DNA from 3 places in the Viridibacillus sp. d25.2 genome. Region 3 is predicted to be linked to each of the others. Evidence: riboswitches for the same ligand, from Rfam matches in the RefSeq annotation. Region 3 holds a riboswitch; each other region holds the start of a gene.

Region 1 (5,488 bases), 270 kb from region 3:
AATTGGAGAGGAAGTGGTTTCAAGAGTTGTAGTTCAATTAGTGGAGGAATTAAAAGGAAGTATGTCAATTAGTGAAATCTGTCTTCATTTAGGAGTTGGCCGTTCGTCTTACTATCGTTGGAAAGCAAAAGTTCATACGCAAACATCAAAGGAGCTTCGAGACAAACAAATTGGTAACTTGTGCAAGCTACACAAATTTAGATACGGTTATCGAAAAATCACAAAATTATTAACAGGTATTAGTGAGAAAACGGTGCAACGTGTTATGCAAAAATATAACTGGCAGTGCCGTGTAAAAGTAAAGAAACGTAAACGTACGGGCCAACCAGCCTACATCGCTCCAAATTTATTAGCTCGCGATTTTAGTGCAACAAAACCATTAGAGAAGCTCGTAACAGATATTACCTACTTGCCTTTTGGACAAACCATGATGTATCTTTCAAGTATATTAGATCTGTTTAATGGCGAGATTATTGCACAAACTATTGGGTCTAAGCAAGATACAGCCTTTGTTTTAGATACGCTCAATCAATTACCTAATTTACCAGAGGGCTGCATTCTGCATAGTGATCAAGGATCTGTATATACATCTTATGTATATCAAAAAACAATCAAAGAAAAGGGAATTACCATGAGCATGTCTTGTAAAGGCACGCCCGTTGATAATTCCCCAATCGAAACGTTTCACTCCTCGCTAAAGTCTGAAACGTTCTACCTCGACGAAATTTACCGCACGACAAATGCACGCGTAATAAATATGGTCGAAGAATACATTTATTATTATAACAATATCCGGATTAAAACGAAATTAAACAGCCAGTCGCCGGTACAATACCGTCAACTGGCTGCAAAATAAGGTGTTTTCTTATTGTCTCAAAAACGATACTCAGTGCCACTACATAATAGCTTTTTTCTATGACTCATTTTACTGGGAGTGCAAGATTACACATGCATAACTTCTATTATTAATACTAAAAAACTCCGAGCTATTTTAAGCTCGGAGTATACGCTATCTTTCGGGAGAAACATAACCTTCTTTTGCAGCATGCATACCAGCGGTCATTAATAACATAACTGTAATAATGAATAGGATGATAGCTGTTGTCCAGCTATTTGTAATATCGTGAACATAACCAAATAACACAGGACCTATTGCAGCTAATAAATAACCAAATGATTGAGCGGTACCCGATAATTCTGCCGCTTCATGAGCTGTACGCGTACGAAGTGAGAAAAACATCATTGCTAAACTAAATGATGCACCACCCGCAAGTCCAAGTAAAATCATCCATAACACTGTCAATGAAGTCCAGCCAGCTAAAATACCTCCGAAGCCTGCTAGATAAAGAACACCGTATACAACAACAAGAGGACGTTGGTCTTTTCTTCGTCCTGCAATAATCGGAATCACGAACGTTGCAGGCAATTGTGAAAACTGCATAAAGGAGAACATCCATCCAGCTGTATTAGCACTCATACCTTGTGACTGCAACATTTCTGGAATCCAAGCAGCAGTAGTATAGAAAATAAGAGATTGGAAACCCAGTGATAATGTAACTGTCCAAGTTATAGGTGATTTCCAAAGCGAGACATGTTCTTTATTAGTGTGGGAGCCATTATTCAATTCGGACTTAGGTTTACGAATTTGTGGGAGCCAAACAATTAGGGCGATAATTACTAAAACAAACCAAATACCAAGTGTAATTCTCCATCCGAGTTCTCCGCTAGCAAGAGGATAACTAATCCCAGCTGCTAAACTTGCAGAGAGATTCATAGAAACTGTGAAAATACCTGTTAATAATCCAACCTGTAATGGGAATTTCAACTTAATCAAACTTGGTAGCAATACATTTCCAAAAGCAATTGCCACACCGATTAGCGATGTACCTAATAACAGAGTAAAGGTTGTACCGAAAGATCGAGTAAGAATTCCAACTGCAAGTAATGCTGTTGAGAATAGTAATGTACGTTCTATACCAAAACGCTTTGAAAATTTTGGAGCTATAGGAGAAATAATAGCAAAGGCAAGTAAGGGAATTGTTGTGATAAATCCTGCCAATACATTTGAAATGTGTAAGCCTTCGCGAATAAATGAGATGATTGGACCTACAGCTGTTAGAGGTGAACGTAATGTAGAAGCGATGAAAACAATTCCAATTACAAGTAACCAAGCGTCGCGGTTCCATTTAAGCTTTTTGCTATTTTGAACAGCTGGATTTGTTGCCAATTGTAGCGCCTCCTATATATATTCATGAATTTCCTGGTTTTACAAACCCACTATTTGACAAAGGTTAATTATATCAAAGAAAATGGATATAATTAAGAGGACTCAAAATAAATTTATCGAATTGAAATGGAGGAATTGGTGATGAGAACAGCGCAACAAATGATGGATTTAATCATAAATGTAGCGAATAATGATGAACGTGTTCGAGCCGTTTGTATGAATGGTTCGAGAACAAATATAAATGTGAAAGAAGACCCTTTTCAAGATTTTGATATTGTCTATATTGTTACTGATATTAAATCATTTACTAACAATCCTCATTGGGTAGATATTTTTGGAGAGAGAATCATTATGCAAACACCAGAGGATATGGTGTTATTTCCTCCGGAGCTTGGTGGACGCTATACATACTTAATGCAATTTTCGGATGGAAACCGAATTGATTTGATGCTTATCTCTATTGAAGAACAAGAAGCATATTGTAAAGAGGATAGTTTAACTACAATCTTGTTAGATAAAGATCGATCACTTCCAAAACTCACTAAACCGACAGATGTCGACTATTGGGTGCAATGCCCAACAGAAGAACATTATAAGGATTGTTGTAATGAATTTTGGTGGGTTGCTACATATATAGCGAAAGGCTTATGGAGAAAAGAAATGCTCTATGTACAAGAACATTTTAATAATACACGCAACATGCTTATTCAAATGCTTTCATGGCATGTTGGAGTAAAAACAGACTTTTCTAGAAGCGTTGGTAAAAATGGTAAGGACCTAGAGTATCTATTATCAAAAGAAGTGTGGGAGCAGTTACTCGCAACATATAATAACGCTAGTTATGATTCTGCGTGGCAAGCGCTATTTACTATGTGTAATTTATTCCAAAGTTCAGCAACAAATGTTGCTAGTCTTCTTTCATTCCGCAGTTATGAAGAAAGTACTAAAGTGCTTGGTTATTTAAAGCATATTCATACGCTTCCGAGGGATGCTAAAGCGATATTTTGAAGAATTATTTAGAATTAAACTCAAATTGTTTTAATATTCAAGAAAATTTACATCTTGAATATACAATTCTCTTGTATTATAATTGGGGCATATTAAATTAATATATTGCAATGCCTCATCCATTCGATGAGGTAGAGGTCGCGGTGTTAAAAAGTAAAATGGATGAGGCGAAAAGCGTCAGTGATTCTATTTGAAAGGGAATATCGCCGAAGTGTTTATAAGCTTCTTCTTATAAATATTGGGGCTGTTGCCGAAAGGTGCAGAACTGTCACGTCTTAGCAGGCGTGTTGAGCTATCTTTATCAAGGTTGATGGGCATGTTTTGATACCATCGCATATTCCTTGTGATGGTATTTTTTATGACATCAAGTTAACCTTCTTGCAATGAAAAATGGAAAGAGGAGATTCTTAATGAGTAATAAAAATAATGGCCAAGGCGTTGAAACGCAAGGTCTTAATAGAGGATTGAATAGTCGTCATGTGACGATGATTTCACTTGGAGGAACAATTGGTACCGGGTTGTTCTTAGCAAGTGGTGGAGCCATCCATGAGGCTGGTCCAGGCGGAGCACTATTAGCATATTCTCTAATTGGTATTATGGTGTTTTTCTTAATGACAAGTTTAGGTGAGATGGCTGCGTTTATGCCTGTATCTGGTTCATTTAGTACTTACGCATCTAAATTCGTTGACCCAGCATTAGGTTTTGCTCTAGGTTGGAACTATTGGTATAACTGGGCAATTACGATTGCAGCTGAAATCGCAGCTGTATCATTAATCATGAAATTTTGGTTCCCGGATGTATCGTCATTCTACTGGACAGCAGGGTTTTTAGTCATCATCTTCACATTAAATATCTTATCAATTAAAAGCTTTGGTGAAAGCGAATATTGGTTTTCTCTTATAAAAGTCGTAACAATTATTGTCTTTATCATTGTTAGTTTCTTGATGGTATTTGGTTTGATGGGTGGACAAGACCCAGTAGGATTCAAAAACTTCTTCATTGAAGATGGTCCATTCCATGGTGGTTTCTTCGCAATGTTCGGTATTTTCCTAGCTGCAGGTTTCTCGTTCCAAGGTACAGAACTACTAGGGATTACTGCTGGTGAAACAGATGATCCAGGAAAAAATATTCCGAAAGCTGTTCGTCAAGTTTTCTGGCGTATTTTGTTATTTTACATTTTAGCAATTTTAGCGATTGGTTTATTAATCCCATTCACAGATACACGTTTAGCAAGTAGCGATATTACAGTAAGCCCGTTTACATTAGTATTTGAAAATGCAGGAATTGCGTTTGCTGCGTCAGTAATGAATGCGATTATTTTAACAGCGATTTTATCTTCAGGTAACTCTGGATTATATGCATCATCACGTATGCTTTGGGAGCTTGCAAAAGACGGTAAAGCACCTAAAATGTTCACTAAATTAAACAAACGTGGTATTCCGGTGGCTGCATTAGTAGCAACTTGTTTAGTTGCTTGTGTATCATTTATTGCATCATTCTTCGGTGATGGTGTTGTCTACATTTGGTTGTTAAATGCTTCAGGTATGTGTGGATTTATAGCTTGGCTTGGAATTGCAGTAAGTCATTACCGATTCCGTAAAGCTTATATTGTTCAAGGTCGTGATTTAAACGAATTGCCTTATAAAGCAAAATGGTTCCCATTCGGTCCAATCTTTGCCTTCGTACTTTGTGCAATTGTCGTTGTTGGTCAAAACTATACAGCATTCACAGGTGAACATATCGACTGGTATGGTATGCTTGTTTCATACATCGGATTGCCAATTTTCTTAGCGATCTGGTTTGGATACAAAATCGTTCATAAAACAAAAATCGTAAAATTAAAAGACTGTGACTTTGATAGTCACCGTTAACTTAAAAAACTACCTAGCTATTGAGCTAATAGTTTCAGGCTGTAGACAAACTCGAAGAAATTCGGTTTATCTACAGTCTTTTTTATTTTAAAATACCCTCGAAGCGGCTTGGCAACTGCCTCGGAAATCGTTCATCGTAGAAGAAAACAACGGTCATATCAGTAGGATCTAAAATAACCATGTTATCTAAAAATAACAAAAGACATTCAGTGTGTGACCATTCTGAATGCTTTTTGTTAAATTAATTCATATACATTTACATAAAACTATAAATTTAGTTAAGTTATCTGAATGAGTTATTCTAAAATTTTTGGCTCAGAAACATAGAGGGATTCAATATATCCACAATTATTACAGTACTCAGCCGATACAGGTGAAGATT
Region 2 (5,488 bases), 1.2 Mb from region 3:
TTCCATTAATATAGAAATTACATTCATTCCATGACGGTAAGGTACTTTGAATTTTTCCGTATATGGCTGTGCATCTGTAGCAGCTTGACGTTGAATTTCTACATCAATATATTTCGTTTCAACTGCTTGTCCCATGTTTATTTATCCCCTTTCTTAGAAGAATAGTCACGTTTACGTGGTGGGATTAACGAAACATCTACTTCTTCATAGCTTAATTTAGGCTCAGTTGAAGGAGTGAATTCCGCAATAGTTGTTTTCAAGAAGTTTTCATCATCACGTTCTGGGAAGTCTGGTTTATAGTGCGCTCCACGACTTTCATCACGATTTAATGCACCTAAAGTAATAACGCGAGCAAGAGCCATCATGTTTTTCAACTGACGAGTGAATTGTACACCTTGGTTACTCCATTTAGCTGTATCGTTAATATTGATGTTGTTATAACGTTCTTGTAATTCCATAATTTTATCATCTGTTGCTCTTAATTTATCATTGTAACGTACAACAGTAGCGTTTGCTGTCATCCATTCACCAAGTTCTTTGTGAAGTAAATAAGCATTTTCGTTACCATCTAATTTCAATGTATCATCCCATTTTTGCTGTTCTTCAGCAATTGCGGAATCGTAGATTGAAGAAGGAAGATCTTCAACATGTTTTTCAAGTCCTTTGATGTAATTTACAGCATTTGGACCTGCAATACTACCACCGTAGATAGCAGAAAGTAATGAGTTAGCTCCTAGACGGTTACCACCATGTTGAGAGTAATCACATTCTCCAGCAGCAAATACACCTGGAATAGTTGTATGTTGATCGTAATCTACCCATAGACCACCCATAGAATAGTGAACAGCTGGGAAGATTTTCATCGGTACTTTATGTGGATCATCACCAACGAATTTTTGGTAGATTTCAATAATACCACCTAGTTTAATGTCTAGTTCATGCGGATCTTTATGTGAAAGATCTAGATAAACAACATTTTCACCGTTAACACCTAGTTTTTGGTTAATACAAACATCGAAGATTTCACGCGTTGCAATATCACGAGGTACTAAGTTACCATAAGCAGGGTATTTTTCTTCTAAGAAATACCAAGGCTTGCCGTCTTTATAAGTCCAAATACGGCCACCTTCACCACGAGCAGATTCTGACATTAGACGAAGTTTATCGTCACCAGGAATTGCTGTTGGGTGAATTTGGATGAACTCACCATTCGCATATTTAGCACCTTGTTGATAAACAATAGATGCTGCAGAACCAGTGTTGATCATTGAGTTAGTAGATTTACCGAAGATAATACCAGGACCACCACTTGCCATGATCACTGCGTCAGAACGGAATGCTTTGATTTCGTGTGTAGTAAGGTTTTGTGCTTTAATACCTTTACATACGCCAGATTCATCAAGAACTAGTCCTAAGAATTCCCATCCTTCATACTTTGTTACTAAACCTTCTACTTCCCATTTACGAACTTGTTCGTCTAGAGCGTATAGAAGTTGTTGACCTGTTGTCGCACCAGCAAATGCTGTACGGTGCATTAATGTACCACCGAAACGACGGAAGTCTAGTAAACCTTCTGGTGTACGGTTGAACATAACACCCATACGGTCGAATAAATGAATGATACCAGGTGCTGCATCAGCCATAGCTTTTACTGGTGGTTGGTTCGCTAAGAAGTCTCCACCATAAACTGTATCATCAAAGTGGATCCATGGAGAATCCCCTTCACCTTTTGTATTAACGGCACCGTTAATTCCGCCCTGTGCACATACAGAGTGTGAGCGTTTTACTGGTACCAATGAGAATAATTCAACTTCTGTGCCCATCTCGGCTGCTTTCATAGTAGCCATTAAACCAGCAAGACCGCCGCCAACGACTATCAATTTACTTTTAGCCATGTTTTTTCTCACTCCTCTTTCAAATAGTAATCAAGCGCTTACATGATGTTAAGTGCATTCTTTTAAACGAATGCAAGTAATGCACTTACGCCGACTACTGATAACACTAAGAAAATTAAAACAGTAATGTAAGTTGCAATTTTTTGAGATTTTGGAGATTGAGTAATTCCCCAGCTTACTAAGAATGCCCAAACACCATTTGCTAAGTGGAAAGTTGCTGAAATAATACCTGCAACATAGAATGCTAACATCCATGGGTTAGATAGAACATCTGCCATCATGTTGTAGTCAACTTCTGTTCCAAGTGCTTTTTGGATACGAGTTTGGAAAATATGCCAAGCGATAAAGACAACTAGGAATACTCCAGTGAAACGTTGTAATACGAACATCCAGTTACGGAAAGTGCTAAAACGTTTAGTATTTGGTTGTGCAGTGAAGGCTATGTACACACCATAAAAAGCATGGAACATTAATGGAATGTAAATTACAATCCATTCTAGAGCCCATAAGAATGGGAGATTACCCATAAATTCACTCGCAGAGTTAAATGATTCTGCACCTTTTGTTGCTGTAAAGTTAATAAACAAGTGTTGCGTCAAGAACAGTCCAACTGGAATAATTCCAAGAAGTGAATGCAGACGACGCAATAAAAACTCTCGATCTTTCGACAAAACTGTTACCCCCCTTAATACTGAAAATAGACAGACGAACAACTACCGATGCTTTTCAACATGGTATCCATTGACTGCATATTTCATCATGGTACAATATTATGACAAGTTCATTGTACTCTCATCATGGCAGAGCGTCAAGGTAACCAACACTATTTCTAACTACCTTTAATATACGATTTCTTCTCGTAAATACATAAATATTCTACTAGAAAACGTTATTTTCTAACTCTGACAAAAATTAGACAAAATTAAATGAAAGAAGGCAAATCATGTCATCTACTAATACTCAACACTTCCCATTATTTGGTTACGAACTAATAAGAGATCACGTACTCTCATCTGTTCTTGGAAAAAACGAAGAGGATATCTTATATTGGTGCGGAAAAGAGTTAGCACGCAAGTTTCCTTTATACAGTATGGAAGAAGCTATTTCATTTTTCCACGAAGCTGGATGGGGCGATCTTTCTATAGAGAAACAATCTAAAGATGAAACGTTTTATACTTTAACTGGGGACCCTGAAGCATTACAATTTGAAAAACGCTGTTTCCGTCTTGAAAGTGGCTTCCTAGCAGCACAACAAGAAAAAATCAGTGGTTTCTTAACAGAATGTTACGACGAAAAGAAAGTAAAACGAGGGGTTGTCCGATTCCAGGTCAAATGGGATTTAAAAGATCAACTATAAAAAGCAGCTGACTAAACATCTATCAAGATGCCTAGTCAGTTTTTTTAATTTATATTTTTAAACTTGAATTGCGAGACTAGCTGCTAACTCAAATTCATCATGTAATGCATTTGCAGCCAAAAACATTGAATCCTGAGGTATGATAACAGAAATTTTAATTTCAGAAGTACTTACCATTTTTAGTGTAATATTTTCTCTATGTAAGCGATCGAACATTTTTGCAGCTACGCCAGGATTAGATACTATACCCGATCCAACAATTGACACTTTAGCTACGTCTTCTTCATAATTCACATGACGAAAACCAATTACAGATTTATTTGCTTCCAATACACGAGCGGTGTCTGCTAAATTTTCTTTTTTAATAGTAAAAGATACCGAAGGCTCTACACCTTCAATAAGAGTTTGGACGATTATATCTACGTTAATATGATTGTCTGCTAAAACTGTAAAAATATTTACTAAAGAACCATTATAATTCCCTTCATACCCTACGGTTACACGAATAATATCTGACATAAATGCAACCCCGCGTACTACTAAACCTTTTTCCACTTCTACTTCCTCCTTCATAATTGTTCCTTCATCATCTACATAACTAGAGCGAACTGCTAATGGAATATTATAGTTTTTCGCAAACTCTACAGCACGTGGATGCAAAACACCTGCTCCTAAATTCGCCAATTCCAGCATTTCATCATATGACAGTCCTTGCAGCTTGCGAGCTTTAGGAACATAACGAGGATCTGAAGTATACACACCATCAACATCTGTATAAATATCACAGCGTTCAGCACCTAATACTGCAGCTAAAGCAACTGCTGTCGTATCTGAACCACCACGACCTAGAGTTGTAATATTATTATTACTATCGATTCCTTGGAAACCTGCAACTACAGCTACACAGTCTCTATCCAATGCTTTCTGTATATTTGCCGTTTGGATTTCCACAATGCGCGAATCACTTGGAACGCCTTCTGTTAATATTCCAGCTTGCCAACCAGTGAAGGACTGAGCTTTTAAACCTATGCTTTGCAAAGCAATCGATAATAATGAGATAGTCACCTGCTCACCTGTTGTTAAGAGCGTATCCATTTCTCGCTTCGATGGATTTGGCATAATTTCATGCGCCATATCTACAAGTGTATCTGTCGTTTTACCCATTGCCGAAACAACAACGACAATATTATTGCCCTTTTCTTTCTCTTTCTGAATGCGTCTTGCTACATGCATTACGCGTTCAATCGTTGCAACTGATGTACCACCAAATTTAAAGACTAAACAACTCACCCATAACCTCTCCTTTACTTGTTATGACGACCGTATTCACAATGACATCTTATGAAAAAAGCAGCCTTTCACACGTTTCCATGTGAAAAGCCGCCTCCGTAGAATGCACGTTTAAAAGAACATTCATGTGAGATAGCCCTCCAGAACCGAAACGGATCTGACAATTCTACACTTGTTAAATGTAGAACCAGAAATAAATTGGAAATAGTCAATTTATCACTTCGGCGGCCTCCCCTTTCATCAACAGTCTTAGGATCTATTCATCCTCTTGCTGATTACTCTTGAAATCCGCGCCTCTATCATCACTAAATAGTGATTATTTAAATAGTAATGTTACCTTAACACAATTTTCTGATTACTACAATTTATTTTTCAGAAAAATAAGTAAATATTGTATAAGCTAGTTTTTTTGGTACATTCGCAGCAATTAACTCTTCATAGGATGCCTCACTAATCTTTTTTACCGAACCAAATTGTTTGAGAAGTTGCTGCTTCCGTTTCGGACCAATTCCTTCAATTTCATCGAGGACAGATGTGATGGCATTCTTCTCATGTAATTGGCGATGGAAGGTAATAGCAAAACGATGCACTTCATCTTGAATTCGCTGTAATAGATAAAATGCTTCACTCGTTCTCTTTAATGGAATAATTTCTGGCGGCGAGCCATACAGCAGTTGAGAAGTTTGGTGTTTATCGTCTTTTGCTAAACCAGCAATAGGGATATCTAAACCAAGCTCATCTTCTAATATTTCTCTTGCCACTTCCATTTGCCCTTTCCCACCATCGATAACGATTAAATCAGGTAAAGGCAAGCCATCTCTTAATACACGAGTATATCTTCGGCGAATGACTTCTCGCATTGCACCGTAATCGTCATGCTTTGCAGCCACTTGAATTTTATATTTACGATAATCCTTTTTGCTTGGCTTTCCGTCAATAAAAACAA
Region 3 (5,488 bases):
TAATTTGGAATAGCCCAATTCCACCTGCATAACCGGATAATTTCCATCCATGCTGTGCTAAATCTTTTACATTAACACTCATACCAATACCCGCAAGTGCAATGATCTCCAAGTAGTTTCCAAAAACTTTTATCGGATGTGTAACTGATGTTGGAAATAAAAAAACGCTATTGATTACGCACAATAATAGGAATCCTGCAACATACCAAGGGACAATCGATCCAATATTGAATTTTTCTTTAGTAGCTTCTCGTACTTCTTGATTTGCTATTTTTATACGTTTTAGAACAAATACAACTACTGCTAAGAAAATGATTCTGCTAATTTTAAAAATTTCTGCCTGATTTTTCACAGCCTCACCCACAATGCTTCCACTGGCAACAACTTGCCCTACGGATTGCAATGTACCACCGATTAGAGCTGAAGAAGGCAGAACGTTATTATGAAAAACTGTACTTGTGATAACAGGTAAAAGAACCATCATAACCGTACCTAATAAATTTACAATTGTTATGGATACAGCCATATCTGACGTTTTTGCATGGATAGCTGGCGCAGTTGAAGCAATTGCAGAAGACCCGCAAACAGCATTACCGCTCGCCATCAATAATCGGAAATCTTCATCAAAACTCAATTTTTTTCCTAACCATAAGACAAAAGCAATTGTTCCAGCCATTTGAATAAGAATATACGATATGCCTGTTATGCCAATAGCAAATAAAGAATTAAACGTTAACGTTGCACCCAATAAGATAATTGAATAGTATAGTAGTTTACTCTCAGAAAACTTTATTCCTGGCCTTAATATTGTTTTAAACCCAAACTTTAAATTACCGACCAGAATGCCTATTAAAATAGCAAATAATCCACTGCCTAAGCTTGGAAAAAAATGACCAAATACCATTCCAATAAGGGCAATAACAACGCAAAATATCAATCCAGGTAGAATGCTTATTACTTTCCTCATTTTTTTACCCCATTTATTTTTGTTTGTACCTAAACTTTACTGGAGAAATAATAATCAGTAAAATACATATAAATAATTAATACTATTAGTATTTCTAATTAAGGAGGAATTTAATGTATTACGATGCTTTGAAGACATTTGTTGCTTTAGCAGATATTAAAAATTTCACGAAAACAGCTGAATACCTCCATATTTCTCAGCCCAGTGTCAGTTTACACATAAAAAATTTAGAAACCGAATTTAATACGCAATTATTTTTACGCTCACCTAAATCGCTAAAAATTACCCCCTCCGGTGAAATTCTTCACGAACGCGCTAAACAAATGTTGGCCATTTATGATCAAACAAAATCGGATATTCTAACCCTCCAAAATGAAATATCAGGGAAACTTCTTATTGGTGCAAGCTTTACCATAGGCGAATACGTACTACCTTCATTACTCGTTACCTTACAGCAACAACATCCTGAACTCGACCTAGAAGTAATAATCGGTAATACCGATGAAATTGTCGAAGCCGTTCATTCGCTGAAGGTAGATATCGGCTTAATCGAGGGGCAAACAACCAATAAAGAGTTAATAGTAGAACCCTTTATGGAAGACGAGTTATTGTTAGTCGCATCTCCGTCTCATGTACTTGTCAAAAAAGAAAGCATAACCTTTCAAGACTTACATAATCACATATGGCTAACTCGAGAAGAAGGCTCAGGGACACGTAATTACTTACTGCATGTACTAGAATCTAATAGTATTAATATTAAATCGCTAATATCTATTAGCAGCAATCAAGGATTAAAAGAATTTATGTTGCAAGGAACTGATGGGCTTACACTACTATCAAAGAATGTTATTGAACACGAATTAAAAAGAAAAACACTCGCTGTAATCCCACTAGAAGACCATATTTTTAAAAGAAATTTTTCCTATGTATACTCACCCATTATGGGAAATAAAAAGATTACCTCCATGTTCATAAAAGAAATAAAAAATAAGTGGCCCATCTAAAAAGCCGCTTCTTACACCAATAGAATGATGTAGGAAACGGCTTTCTTATTTAATAATACCCCTATTGTTTTAACGTACGTTTTAAAAATGCTTTTGTACGTTCATTTTTTGGATGGTTAAAGATTTGCTCTGGTGGACCTTCTTCCACTATTACCCCTTTATCCATGAAAACGACACGGTCTGAAACTTCCCTTGCAAATTCCATTTCATGTGTCACTATTAACATCGTAAGACCTGTACCTGCTAATTCCTTCATTACTTTTAAGACTTCTCCTACCATTTCTGGATCAAGTGCGGAAGTAGGCTCATCAAAAAGTAAGACCTCGGGTTCCATTGATAATGCTCTAGCAATAGCTACACGTTGCTTTTGACCACCCGATAATTGATGTGGTTTCGCATTTACATAACGATTTAAACCGACAACCTTTAAGTATTTCATCGCAACTCGCTCAGCTTCACTTTTAGAACGTTTTAAAACCTTCGTTTGACCTACAATACAGTTTGTTAACACATTAAGATTATTAAACAAATTGAATGATTGGAATACCATACCAAGCTTTGTACGATAATTATTAATATTATGGTTGTTATCTAGAATATTCTCGCCATGATAAATAATCTGCCCTCCGCTTGGTCTTTCTAATAAGTTAATACAGCGGAGTAGCGTAGACTTCCCAGATCCTGAAGAGCCAATGACACAGACAACTTCCCCCTTGTTTACAGAGAAATCAATGTCTTTAAGAACCTCATGAGTGCCAAAGGATTTGCTTAGATGTTGTATCTCGATTACATTTTTCATAAGTCTATCTCCTTTGTTTGCAATCATGCTTTTTTGCCTTCTACTTGAGCTAAATCATCAATCATTTGATAGTTTTGTGGACCATCTAATCGTTTTTCAAAATAGCGTAAAATTTTCGTAACTGTGAATGTCATGACTAAGTATAAAACACCTGCTACGAAGAATGATTCAAAGTATCGGAAATTATTGCCTGAAACAGATTTTGTTTGGAAGTAAAGTTCTGTTACTCCAATTACATTCAATACCGCTGTATCTTTAATATTCATAATAAATTGGTTACCTGTTGATGGTAAAATATTTCGTAAAACTTGTGGTAACACTACATGAACCATTGTTTGCCAATGATTCATACCAATTGCTTGAGCACCCTCAAATTGCCCCTTGTCTACTGAGATAATACCCCCACGTACAATTTCAGCCATATACGCTCCCGTATTAATAGCGACGATAAAAATCGCAGCAAATGTGCGGTCCATATCTATACCAAATGCTAGAGCAGAACCATAGAAAATCACCATTGCTTGCACGATCATTGGCGTTCCACGGAAAAATTCCACATATATTGTAAGAAGTGCATTAATTAATCTTAAGAAAATTCTCTTTACTCCACGTTCAGGCTTTGGAATCGTATTAATAACACCAATCAATAACCCAATAATAGCTCCAAAAATCGTACCAACAATAGCAATGAATAATGTCATCCATGCCCCGCGAAGGAACATTTCCCAGTTGTCAGTTACGATGCTAATAATCCAATCAATACTCATACTGTTCCTCCTCCAAAAGCAGTAATACCGACTGCTACATATGCAGCCGACATAAAACATACATTATTTTGCAGCTGGTTGGTTTTTAATCGCTTTATCCATAATTTCTGTACGCTCTTCTTCAGAGATATCTTTTAAAATTTTATTAATTTTATCTTTTAACTCGCTATCTTTTTCAATACCTACAGCAATTGCTGTATCTTCTTCGGACGCTTTAAAGCCATCTGTGAATTCAACCATTACGTATTTGTCATTTGCAGAAGAAGCACTGATACCCTCTGGACGCTCAGATACATAACCATCAATCACACCAGATTCAAGTGCTACACGCATTGCAGGGAAGTTATCCATTGCAGCTTGTTTTTTAACACCAGTAATTTGATCTATTACCTCGTAGTGTGTTGTATTTAATTGACCTGTAATTTTGGCACCACTAAAATCTTGGATTGAAGTAGCTTTCTCGTATTTACTGCCCTTTTTAACAACCATTACATAATTTGAGGTATAGTAGTTATCAGTGAAATCAATTGTCTCTTTACGCTTTTTAGTTGGTGACATACCCGCCATTATTGCATCAATTTTACCTGAAGTTAATGAAGGTACTAGACCGTCCCATTCTGTTTTGACGATTACTAATTCTTTACCTAAAGAATCTGCCACACGTTTTGCAATTTCAACATCATAACCGCCAGCATATTCTGCGTTACCAGAGATCTTCACGGCACCATTTGAATCATCTTTTTGTGTCCAGTTAAACGGAGGGTATCCCGCTTCCATACCAATTGTGAATGTTTCTTTTTTCGTTTCCCCTTTAGTAGATTCACCCGAACCTGAATCCGTAGTTTTAGATCCACAACCTGCTAATAGTAAAATAGCAAGTAGCGTCATAACAGAAAAAATTGCCCAAGTTTTTTTCATATTATATTCTCCCCCTTCAAATAATATCCTTAATTTTCTTTTAAATACTAAAAAAGGCTATTGTACGTATAAAAAACGCGTCCTAAGATGAACTCAGGTCGCATTGTACAATAGCCTAAATCCTCTACTTATCCCTTAATGAGATAGCTCAACTCAACGAACTAGGACGTTCATTGAGACAGTCCTGCAGTTATTAACTGCAGACCCAGCAAGTAACATCGAGTGTATTACAAACTTCGGCGACATCTCCTTCTCCATAGTTTCATAGTTTCTCAAGCTCCACTAAAGACTAATAGATATCGCGCCTCTACCTCACCAATTAAAAAGTGAGGTTTGTATTCAATTATCGTTGTACACAGTCTACAGTAACGAACTTTTACTGTCAATAACCTTTCGATTAAATAATCAGAATAATATCGTTTTTCTTACAATTTTTTTTAGCCTCTAACAATATTAGATTCAGCGTACGTAACTTCACCTGTTGTAGCATTAATCTTATCAATTGCACCATTTTCAGAAGGAGCGTTAATAGAGTAATTTAAGCTATAAATTGTCATTTCATCATCTTCATCTATCTCTTCAAAACGTGAAAGTTTCATCTGCAAATTTTGTTTATATATAGCATCCGCTTCTGGTAATGAAATTATCGGTGTAATATTAATCCCTCGAATAGACTCCATGTTTAAAGCACTATACAGACATGAACGAATAATTCCTGTATGTATACCTACCTCAATTAGGACAGAATAATTCTCTAATTTGTATTCATGGAAATATGGGATAAAAGTAAACATAGTTGTTGGTTCATCCTCATGTTCGTCAACATACTCGTCTTCATCATATTCATCCACATTGAAGAGATCCTCATCTGAATTATCATCAAATTCTTCTGTATCTTCATTTAATACAGATTGCTCTTCAAGCATGTATTTATCGTGTATATCACCAGAAATAATCTCTAAAAATTGCATTGCGTTATCTTTCAATTGCTCAAAAGGTAACACAGTCTTTACCTCTGTATCCCAAACTACAT

Evidence for each region. Region 3 has a riboswitch for lysine ahead of ACZLO7_RS00680 (transporter substrate-binding domain-containing protein). Riboswitches for the same ligand answer to the same signal wherever they lie in the genome.
Region 1: another riboswitch for lysine. It lies ahead of ACZLO7_RS21200 (amino acid permease); the one in region 3 lies ahead of ACZLO7_RS00680 (transporter substrate-binding domain-containing protein).
Region 2: another riboswitch for lysine. It lies ahead of ACZLO7_RS06295 (aspartate kinase); the one in region 3 lies ahead of ACZLO7_RS00680 (transporter substrate-binding domain-containing protein).

The regions. Positions count from the first base shown of each region.
Region 1 is NZ_CM196652.1:4,336,466-4,341,953, reverse strand. Features, by position in the region: one part of gene ACZLO7_RS21215 (IS3 family transposase) at 1-856, shown strand, start outside; gene ACZLO7_RS21210 (CynX/NimT family MFS transporter) at 1,010-2,227, opposite strand; gene ACZLO7_RS21205 (aminoglycoside 6-adenylyltransferase) at 2,369-3,235, shown strand; lysine riboswitch at 3,360-3,538, shown strand; gene ACZLO7_RS21200 (amino acid permease) at 3,646-5,106, shown strand.
Region 2 is NZ_CM196652.1:1,279,778-1,285,265, reverse strand. Features, by position in the region: gene sdhB (succinate dehydrogenase iron-sulfur subunit) at 1-135, opposite strand, end outside; gene sdhA (succinate dehydrogenase flavoprotein subunit) at 138-1,895, opposite strand; gene ACZLO7_RS06305 (succinate dehydrogenase cytochrome b558 subunit) at 1,958-2,566, opposite strand; gene ACZLO7_RS06300 (YslB family protein) at 2,839-3,252, shown strand; gene ACZLO7_RS06295 (aspartate kinase) at 3,310-4,542, opposite strand; lysine riboswitch at 4,668-4,849, opposite strand; gene uvrC (excinuclease ABC subunit UvrC) at 4,908-5,488, opposite strand, start outside.
Region 3 is NZ_CM196652.1:122,998-128,485, forward strand. Features, by position in the region: gene ACZLO7_RS00660 (YeiH family protein) at 1-967, opposite strand, end outside; gene ACZLO7_RS00665 (LysR family transcriptional regulator) at 1,081-1,971, shown strand; gene ACZLO7_RS00670 (amino acid ABC transporter ATP-binding protein) at 2,033-2,770, opposite strand; gene ACZLO7_RS00675 (amino acid ABC transporter permease) at 2,794-3,537, opposite strand; gene ACZLO7_RS00680 (transporter substrate-binding domain-containing protein) at 3,601-4,455, opposite strand; lysine riboswitch at 4,592-4,773, opposite strand; gene ACZLO7_RS00685 (hypothetical protein) at 4,893-5,488, opposite strand, start outside.